Regions from separate parts of the Streptomyces sp. NPDC001816 genome, predicted to be linked through region 3. Evidence: riboswitches for the same ligand, from Rfam matches in the RefSeq annotation. Region 3 holds a riboswitch; each other region holds the start of a gene.
The links. Region 3 has a riboswitch for thiamine pyrophosphate ahead of thiC (phosphomethylpyrimidine synthase ThiC). Riboswitches for the same ligand answer to the same signal wherever they lie in the genome.
Positions count from the first base shown of each region.

Region 1 (3,269 bases), on a different contig from region 3:
CTGCGCCCGCGTGACGGCCGAGGCGAGCATCACACCCGCACAGCCCAGCTCCATCGCCAGCGCCACGTCCGACGCCGTACCGGCCCCCGCGTCCAGGATCACCGGCACGCGCGCGTGCTCCACGATCAGCTGGAAGTTGTGCGGGTTGCGGATCCCCAGCCCGGAGCCGATCGGCGAGCCCAGCGGCATCACCGCCGCACAGCCCACGTCCTCCAGCTTCCGCGCGAGCACGGGGTCGTCGTTGGTGTACGGCAGCACCGTGAACCCGTCGTCGACCAGCGTCTCCGCCGCCTCCAGCAGCTCCACCGGGTCCGGCAGCAGCGTCCGCTCGTCGGCGATGACCTCCAGCTTGATCAGGTCGGTGCCCAGCGCCTCCCGGGCCAGCCGGGCGGTCAGCACGGCCTCCCCGGCGGTGAAACAGCCCGCCGTGTTCGGCAGCACCCGGATGCCCAGCTTCTCCAGCACCGACAGCACCGAGCCGTGCACCGTGGGATCGACCCGCCGCATGGCCACCGTGGTCAGCTCCGTGCCGGAGGCGACCAGCGCCCGCTCCAGCCCGTCCAGGCTCGGTGCGCCGCCCGTACCCATGATCAGCCGGGAGCCGAGGGCCACACCGCCGAGGACGAAGGGATCGTCGGCCATGGGTCAGCCTCCTTGGACGGCGGTGAGGACTTCGACACGGTCGCCCTCGGTGAGGGCCGTGGTCGCCCACTGCGCGCGCGGGACGACGGTCTCGTTGACGGCGGCGGCCACCCCGGACGGCGCCCTGGTGAGGGTCTTCACGAGGGCGTCCAGCGCGGTGCCGGGGGCGACCTGGTGGCGCTCCCCGTTCACGGAGATGGTGACGGAGATGTTCATGCGGGCTGCTCCACGAGTGCGGCGCCGAAGCGCTCCGGCGTGAACGGACGGGCCTCCTCGGGCAGTTCACCGCCGACCAGCAGCTCCGCCAGCACGTCCCCGGTGACCGGCGTGAGCAGCACCCCGTTGCGGTAGTGCCCGGTGGCCAGCAGCAGCCCGTCGAGCCCGGACGGGCCGAGCAGCGGCGCGTTGTCCGGGGAGCCGGGGCGCAGCCCCGCCAGGGTCTCGGTGAGGGGCAGCTCGGTGATCCCCGGCACCAGCTCATGTGCGTCGCGCAGCAGTTCGTACACGCCCCCGGCGGTGACGGTCGTGTCCCAGCCCAGCTCCTCGCTGGTGGCGCCGACGACCAGCTCGCCGTTCTCCCGGGGCACCAGGTAGACATGGCTGCCGCGCACCATCGCCCGCACGGTGCGGCTCAGGAAGGGTGCGTACCGGCGCGGCACGGTCAGCCGCAACACCTGGCCCTTCACCGGCCGCACGGGGGGCAGTACGTCGTCCGGGACGCCCGCCAGACGCCCGCTCAGGCTGCCGCCCGCGAGGACGACCCGCGCCGCGCTCAGCGTGGCGCCGTCCGCCGTGGTGACCCCGGTGGCCCGGTCCCGGACGACGTCGAGCCGCTCGGCCCAGGACCGGTGGAAGACCACCCCGGCCCGCTCGCACGCGGTCACCAGGGCCGTGGCCAGCCGCCTCGGGTCGATCTGGTGGTCACCGTCGACCCGCAGCCCGCCGCGCACCCCGGGCGCGAGCATCGGCTCCAGACGCCGGCACTCCCGCCCGGACAGCCACTGCGACTCCAGGCCCGAACGCTGCTGGAGCGCGTGCAGTTCGCGCAGGTGGGCGCGGTCGTCGGCGTCGAGCGCGACGGCGAGCGTGCCGCAGCGGCGGTAGCCGAGGTCGTGGCCGGTCAGCTCGGTCAGCTCGGCCGCGAAGTCCGGGTAGCGGCGGGCGGACTCCAGGTTCAGGGCGAGCAGTGTCTCCTCGCCGTAGTACAGCTCGGAGACCGCGGCCAGCATCCCCGCCGCGACCCGTGCGGCCCCGCCGCCGGGCTCGGGGTCCACCACGGCCGTGGCGAGCCCGCGCTGCGCGGCCCGCCAGGCCGTGACCAGGCCGATGATTCCGCCCCCGATGACGAGGACGTCGGACGTACGTGACGACATGGGCGTCCAGCCCCTCCCTTCGCCGGCATGACCCGGATCAGGTTCGTACGGTCGGAGGCCGCCAGCCTCCCTCTCAGCCCGGTGCGTCCGGGCTCCCGCGAGTGCTTGTACGGTGGCCACCCTAGCCCGCAGCGCTCGTCACCCGTAAGGGAGCCCCGGTCGTCCATGGCAGAGATCTGGGCCGATTACGCGGGCGGCGACGTCGTGCGCGGCCATTTGGTCGGCACCCGGCCGGGCGCCGGGACCAGCGTTGTGGAACAGATCACCGAGCACGCCCACTGACTGACGAATTATCAGTTGTCTATGGTGATCGGGTGAGCGAGCAGACAGCACGACAGGGCACGTCACAGGGGCGGCGCGTGGTCGTCGCGGGCGCGGGCATGGCCGGGGTGCAGACCGCGGTCGCCCTGCGCGAGCAGGGCTTCACGGGCACCGTCACGCTGATCGGCGCCGAGCCCCACCAACCGTACGACCGGCCGCCGCTGTCCAAGGCCGTGCTGCTGGGCAAGGCCGAGGGCTCCGCCTTCGACGTCGACTTCGAGTCGCTCGGCGTCGAACTGCGGCTCGGCTGCGAGGTGCTGGGCGTGCGCCCCGGCGACCATGAGCTGGACACCGAGGCCGGGCCCGTCCCGTACGACGTGCTGGTCCTCGCCACCGGCGCCGAACCGATCACGCTGCCGGGCACCGAGGGCGTGCCGGGCGTACACCTGCTGCGCACCCTGGACGACGCCGAGCGGCTGCGGCCGGTGCTCGCCCGGCAGCACGCCATCGTGGTCGTCGGCGCCGGCTGGATCGGCGCCGAGTTCGCCACGGCGGCCCGTGAGGCCGGCTGCGCGGTGACCGTCGTCGAGGCCGCCGACCGGCCGCTCGCGGGCGCGCTGCCGCCCGAGGTGGCCGCCCCGATGGCCGCCTGGTACGCCGACAGCGGCGCCGAGCTGCGCACCCACGCGCGCGTGGAGCGCGTCGAGCCCGGCGCGGTGCTGCTCGCGGACGGCACGCGGCTGCCCGCGGACGCCGTCGTGGTCGGCATCGGCGCACGCCCCGCCACCGCCTGGCTGGCCGGCTCGGGCATCGAGGTGGGCGCGCACGGCGAGGTCGTGGCCGACGCCCACCTGCGCACCTCCGTCGAGGACGTGTACGCGGTAGGCGACTGCGCCTCCTTCCCCTCGGCGCGGTACGGCACCCGGCTGCTGGTCCACCACTGGGACAACGCCCTGCAGGGCCCGCGTACGGTCGCCGCGAACATCCTGGGCG
Region 1 is NZ_JBIATY010000011.1:122,730-125,998, reverse strand. It holds gene ACFYZZ_RS32875 (thiazole synthase) at 1-642, opposite strand, end outside; gene thiS (sulfur carrier protein ThiS) at 646-858, opposite strand; gene thiO (glycine oxidase ThiO) at 855-2,015, opposite strand; TPP riboswitch at 2,013-2,124, opposite strand; gene ACFYZZ_RS32860 (NAD(P)/FAD-dependent oxidoreductase) at 2,330-3,269, shown strand, end outside.
Region 1: another riboswitch for thiamine pyrophosphate. It lies ahead of thiO (glycine oxidase ThiO); the one in region 3 lies ahead of thiC (phosphomethylpyrimidine synthase ThiC).

Region 2 (3,269 bases), on a different contig from region 3:
CCGCGGCCGACGAGCGCGAGGAACGCCGTACCGACGACGACCGTCGGCAGCACGAACGGGACCGTGACGACGGCCCGCAGCAGCTGTCTGCCCGGGAAGTCCAGGCGGGCGAAGGCATAGGCGGCGGGCAGGGCGAGCAGCAGGGTGAGCGCGGTGGAGGCGAGCGCCTGCCAGGAGGTGAACCACAGCACGTGCCGGATGTCCGGCTGGGTGACGACGTCCGCCATCCGCCCGAACTGCCAGGCGCCGTCCACCTTCAGCCCGCGCGCGACGATCGCGGCGACGGGCCAGGCGAAGAAGACGGCGAAGAACGCGACGGGCAGGGCCATGAGCCCCAGCCGCGCCGCGCTCCCGCGCGTTCGTCCCTCGGCTACTTCAGTACGAGCGACGTCCACGACTTGACCCACTGGTCGCGGTTGGCGGCGATCTTGCCGGGGGCCATGGTCTCCGGGTCCTTGGCGGCCGGCCCGTACTTCGTGAAGTCGTCGGGCACCGCGGCGCCCTGCACCACCGGGTACACGAACATGTTCAGCGGCATGTCCTGCTGGAACTCCTTGGAGAGCAGGAAGTCGATGAACGCCTTGGCACCCTTGGTGTTCTTCGCGTTGCTCAGCAGCCCGGCGAACTCGATCTGCCGGAAGCAGGTGCCGGTCGCGACGCCGGTCGGGGCGGTGCTGGGCCGCTTCTTGGCGTAGATCACCTCGGCGGGCGGGGAGGAGGCGTACGACACCACGAGCGGCCGGTCGCCGCCCGCCTTCCTGCCCTCGGACGAGCCGGAGAACTCCTGGCGGTAGGCCTGCTCCCAGCCGTCGACGACCTTGACGCCGTTGGCCTTGAGCTTCTTCCAGTAGTCCTGCCAGCCGTTGTCGCCGTACTGCGCGGCGCTGCCGAGCAGGAAACCGAGGCCGGGCGAGGAGGTGGCCGCGTTCTCGGTGACGAGGAGGTTCTTGTACGCGGGCTTGGCGAGGTCGGCGAAGGTCTGCGGCGGGGTCAGCTTGTGCTCGCTGAAGTAGGCCTTGTCGTAGTTGACGCAGATGTCGCCGTAGTCGACGGGCGTGACCCGGTGCTTGTCCTGGTCGAGCTGGTAGTCGGCGCCGACGGTGCCGAGGCCCTTCGCCTCGTAGGACTGGAACAGCCCGTTGTCGAGAGCCCGGGACAGCAGGGTGTTGTCGACGCCGAAGAAGACGTCGCCCTGCGGGTTGTCCTTGGTCAGGATCGCCTTGTTGACGGCCTGGCCGGCGTCGCCGCCCGGCAGTACCCGGACCTTGTAGCCGGACTGCTTCTCGAAGTCCTTGAGCACCTTCTTCGACACGAGCCACGAGTCGTGGCTGACGAGGGTGACGGTCTTGGAGTCCGCCGAGCCCTTGGTGTCCGTCGATCCGCACGCGGACAAGGTGAGCAGGCCGAGGCCGACCGCCGCGGCCACGAGGGTCTTGGTGTGCACGTGAGTGTCCTCCTGGGGGTTGGCCAGGAAGAACGCGGCCCTGCCCGGTCCTTCTGAGAAGAACCCGGGCAGGGCGCAACAGCATGAGTGGTGACCGAACTTCCTACCCAGAATGACCTGGGCGAGGTTCAGAGGGTCTGCGGCCCGCTTGCCGCACTCTCAGCGCTGTGGCGCTCCCCTGTCGGAATATGAAGATGTGATGAGACTCGGATAAGACGTAATCGAACGCAGCCAGATTACCGCTCGGTGGCGGCGAGCTGACCACACGCCCCGTCGATCTCCTGCCCGCGCGTATCCCGGATGGTGACCGGCACACCGTGGGCGGCGATCGCCTCCACGAACGCCTTCTCGTCCTCGGGCCGCGAGGCGGTCCACTTGGACCCCGGCGTCGGGTTCAGCGGAATCAGGTTGACGTGCACGGGCTTGCCCCTGAGCAGCCGCCCGAGCCGGTCACCGCGCCAGGCCTGGTCGTTGATGTCGCGGATGAGCGCGTACTCGATCGACAGTCGGCGCCCGGACTTCTCGACGTACTCGAACCCGGCGTCCAGCACCTCGCGCACCTTCCACCGCGTGTTCACGGGGACGAGGGTGTCGCGCAGCTCGTCGTCGGGGGCGTGCAGGGAGATCGCGAGCCGGCACTTGAAGCCCTCGTCGGCGAACCGGTGGATGGCCGGCACGAGCCCGACCGTCGAGACGGTGATCCCTCGCTGCGAGAGCCCGAGCCCGTCCGGCGCGGGATCGGTGAGCGCGCGGATGGCCCCCACGACCCGGTTGTAGTTGGCGAGCGGCTCGCCCATGCCCATGAAGACGATGTTGGAAAGCCGCGCAGGCCCACCGGGCACGTCACCGTCCCGCAGAGCCCGCATGCCGTCGACGATCTGATGGACGATCTCGGCGGTGGACAGATTCCGGTCGAGCCCCGCCTGCCCGGTGGCACAGAAGGGGCAGTTCATCCCGCACCCGGCCTGCGAGCTGATGCACATGGTCACCCGGTCCGGGTACCGCATCAGCACCGACTCCACGAGCGTGCCGTCGAACAGCCGCCACAGCGTCTTGCGCGTGGTCCCCTCGTCGGTCGACAGATGCCGTACGACGCTCATCAGCTCCGGGAACAGCGCCTCGCGCAGCTTGTCCCGCGAACCGGCCGGGATGTCGGTCCACTGCTCGGGGTCGTGCGCGTACCGCGCGAAGTAGTGCTGCGAGAGCTGCCTGGCGCGAAACGGCTTCTCCCCGACCTCGGCCACCGCCTCCTTGCGCTGGGCGGGCGTGAGGTCGGCAAGGTGCCGCGGCGGCTTCTTGGCTCCGCGCGGGGCTACGAAAGTGAGTTCTCCGGGCTTAGGCATGGCTGTACCAGTGTCGCAGATCCAATTGGGTGACCTGGGGGTGTCGCTCGCTACGACTGTCGTTAGTAGGCGTCACTGGTCGCTGCTGAGCGGCCTCGGACGGCCCAGGGACGGCCCAGAGGCGATCACTCGTCGGCTGCCAGCCACTCGTCGAGCCGGACCTTGACCTGGTGGTTGTGGGCGGCGTGCCAGACGACCTCCCCACTGACGAAGGCCCCGAGAGCCGGGAGGTCCATCCCGTGCGGCATGGCAGTGATCTCCGCCAGCGCTATGGCGTTCGGTACGCCTTCCATACGCATGAAGATCCCGAAGGGCTGGCGACCGATGACGCCGGTGATCCGGGTTCCTACAGGCAGGGCCCCGACGGTCGCCGCCCAGCTCGACCGGACCGCGTCAGCGGCCGGCGCTTCAGGGCCCGTGGGCCAGGCGTACTCATCCATCGGTAAATCATGACGCCTCGGTCACCCCACAGCTCTCCGTTA
Region 2 is NZ_JBIATY010000009.1:231,407-234,675, reverse strand. It holds gene ACFYZZ_RS30150 (ABC transporter permease) at 1-329, opposite strand, end outside; gene ACFYZZ_RS30145 (thiamine ABC transporter substrate binding subunit) at 371-1,444, opposite strand; TPP riboswitch at 1,527-1,634, opposite strand; gene rlmN (23S rRNA (adenine(2503)-C(2))-methyltransferase RlmN) at 1,681-2,787, opposite strand; gene ACFYZZ_RS30135 (hypothetical protein) at 2,913-3,080, opposite strand.
Region 2: another riboswitch for thiamine pyrophosphate. It lies ahead of ACFYZZ_RS30145 (thiamine ABC transporter substrate binding subunit); the one in region 3 lies ahead of thiC (phosphomethylpyrimidine synthase ThiC).

Region 3 (3,269 bases):
CGTGGTCAGCGGGCCGAGCGTATAGAACGGAGCCTCATCGCAGATCTCCTGCTGAAGGTCGATGTTCTCCTTGATCTTGTGCATCGGGACGTGTCCCGGGCCCTCGATCATGGTCTGTACGTTGAAACGCCTGGCGATCCGGTTGAGTTCCCCGAGCGTCCGCAGCTCCGCGAACTGTGCCTCGTCGTTGGCGTCCGCGATCGAGCCCGGCCGGAGGCCGTCGCCGAGCGAGTACGTGACGTCGTAGGCGGCGAGGATCTCGCAGAGTTCCTCGAAGTTCTCGTACAGGAACGACTCCTTGTGGTGCGCGAGGCACCACGCGGCCATGATCGAGCCGCCGCGCGAGACGATGCCGGTCTTGCGGTTGGCGGTGAGCGGCACATACGGCAGGCGCACGCCCGCGTGGACGGTCATGTAGTCCACGCCCTGCTCGGCCTGCTCGATGACCGTGTCCTTGTAGATTTCCCAGGTCAGTTCCTCGGCCCTGCCGTCGACCTTCTCCAGCGCCTGGTAGAGCGGCACCGTGCCGATGGGGACGGGGGAGTTGCGCAGCACCCACTCGCGGGTGGTGTGGATGTTGCGGCCGGTGGACAGGTCCATGACCGTGTCGGCGCCCCAACGGGTCGCCCAGGTCATCTTCTCGACCTCCTCCTCGATGGAGGAAGTGACCGCGGAGTTGCCGATGTTGGCGTTGACCTTCACCAGGAACCGCTTGCCGATGATCATCGGCTCGATCTCCGGGTGGTTGACGTTGGCCGGCAGCACCGCGCGGCCCGCCGCGATCTCCTCGCGGACCACCTCGGGATCAACGTTCTCGCGGAGGGCCACGAACTCCATCTCGGGCGTGATCTCGCCGCGGCGGGCGTACGCGAGCTGTGTGACCGCCGTGCCGTCACGGCCTCGGCGCGGCTGACGCGGACGTCCGGGGAAGACCGCGTCCAGGTTGCGCAGCCCGCCGCGCGGTGAGGTGTGCTTGATCCCGTCGTCCTCGGGGCGGACGGGACGGCCGGCGTACTCCTCGGTGTCGCCGCGGGCGATGATCCAGTTCTCCCGCAGCGGCGACAGACCCCTGCGGACGTCGGTGTCGACGAGTGGATCGGTGTACGGGCCTGATGTGTCGTACAGCGTGACCGACTGCCCGTTGGTGAGGTGCACCTGGCGGACCGGCACGCGCAGGTCGGGGCGGGTGCCCTCGACGTACGCCTTGTGCCAGCCGATGGACTTCCCGGCCTCCTGGGACTTCTCGTCCTGAACGGAGGCAGGCGTGCGTGCGTCCTTGTTGGTCATGAGACCTACTCCCTACGCCGGCATTACCCGGTAACAGGTTCGGCGGTCGACGCAGCGGTTTCCGTCTGCCGATGTTTCCCGTGAAACCACGTTCCACGTGAAACATCGCGAATACGGAGGTCAGCGTCCTCTCAGCCCGGTGCTCCGAGCTCCCGCGTGTGCAAAGGTGCCTCCACGCTAGCGTCAATTCGGGCGCGGTGAACAGAGGGCCCCTGGCGTTCTTGCGATGATCTGGCGGTGACCCCCATGGAGCAGTACCCGTACCCTTCCTCCGAACCGCCGCGCGGAGGCCGCTCCGGACAGGGCGGCGAACACGGCCATGACGGCCACGGGCACGGCCACGGGGATGGGGACAGGCACGGCCCGGGCACCGGACACGGCCACTCGCACGGGCACAGCCACAGCCATGGACCCGCCGCGCCCGTCTCCAAGCATCTGCGCAAGGTCATCGCGGCGATCCTGATCCCGTTCGCGGCCGCGGTCGTGGTCGGTCTGGTGGTGCTCTGGCCCGGGGGAGCCCCGCCGCACGAGCGCACGGGCGTCGGCTTCGACCGCCAGACACAGCAGGCCACGGTCACCAAGGTGGTCGAGGTGAGCTGCAAGTCGGTGAACGCCTCGGGGGGCACCGCGACCGGCGACACCTCCACCGCCGAGGGCAACTCGGCGCAGCAGCAGGCGAAAGGTACCTGCAGGAAGGCGACGATCCGCGTCGACACCGGCGACGACCAGGGCCGTACGTTCACCGAGATCGTGCAGCCGGACCAGACGCGGCAGTTGCAGGAGGGCGAGAAGGTCGTGGTCGCCTACGAGCCCTCGGCGCCGAAGAACCTGCAGTACTCCGTCACCGATGTGAACCGTAAGTTCCCGATGGCACTGCTCGCGGGGATCTTCGCGCTCGCCGTCGTGGTGGTGGGCCGGATGCGCGGTGTCATGGCGCTGGTCGCGCTGGCCGTGAGCTTCCTGGTGCTGACGCTCTTCATCCTGCCCGCGATCCTGCAGGGCTCGAATCCGCTGCTGGTGGCCGTCGTCGGGGCCAGCGCGATCATGCTCATCGCGCTCTACATGTGCCATGGACTGTCGGCCCGTACGTCGGTGGCGGTGCTCGGCACGCTGGCCTCCCTGCTGCTGATCGGCATCCTCGGCTCGGAGTTCATCGACTGGGCCGCGCTCACCGGCAACACGGACGACAACACCGGTCTGATCCACGGCCTGTACCCGTCGATCGACATGAGCGGTCTGCTGCTGGCCGGCGTCATCATCGGTTCGCTCGGTGTCCTGGACGATGTGACGGTGACCCAGACGTCGGCGGTCTGGGAACTGCACGAGGCCAATCCGGCGATGGGCTGGCGCGGGCTGTACCGGGCGGGCATCCGGATCGGCCGCGACCACATCGCCTCGGTGGTCAACACCCTCGTCCTCGCCTACGCCGGTGCCGCGCTGCCGCTGCTGCTGCTGTTCTCGATCGCCCAGAGCAGCGTGGGCACGGTCGCCAACAGCGAGCTGGTGGCCGAGGAGATCGTGCGCACGCTGGTGGGTTCGATCGGTCTGGTCGCCTCCGTCCCGGTCACCACCGCGCTGGCCGCCCTGGTGGTGTCGGCCGACCGGCCGGCACCGGACGCGGCGGCCCCCACCGGGGCACTGCCCGCTCCGGCACGCGGCGGCAGGGGCCGGCGCCGGAAGCGGTGAACGCTTCTTCAAGGGAGCCCGGCGGAGGCCGGAGCCCATTGAAGAAGCGTTCCTGCACAGCTGCACGCGGCATGGCGGAGCGCTGGGCGCCCCGTTGCCGCAACACCTCAGCCGGCGCTCTGTTCCTCGGCCAGGATGCGGTCCAGGGCCTCGTCGAGATGGGCGTCGAAGTCGGCCAGCGCGCCCTCCTGCCCGAGCGGTACGAGCTTGTCCGTGCGGTCGAGGAAGGCCACGAGCGGCGGAGCCGAGGAACGGAACAGGGCCTGGTCGCCGCCGACCTGAAGCCGGATCAGCAC
Region 3 is NZ_JBIATY010000006.1:264,487-267,755, forward strand. It holds gene thiC (phosphomethylpyrimidine synthase ThiC) at 1-1,287, opposite strand, end outside; TPP riboswitch at 1,280-1,453, opposite strand; gene ACFYZZ_RS23010 (YibE/F family protein) at 1,534-2,973, shown strand; gene ACFYZZ_RS23015 (SsgA family sporulation/cell division regulator) at 3,081-3,269, opposite strand, start outside.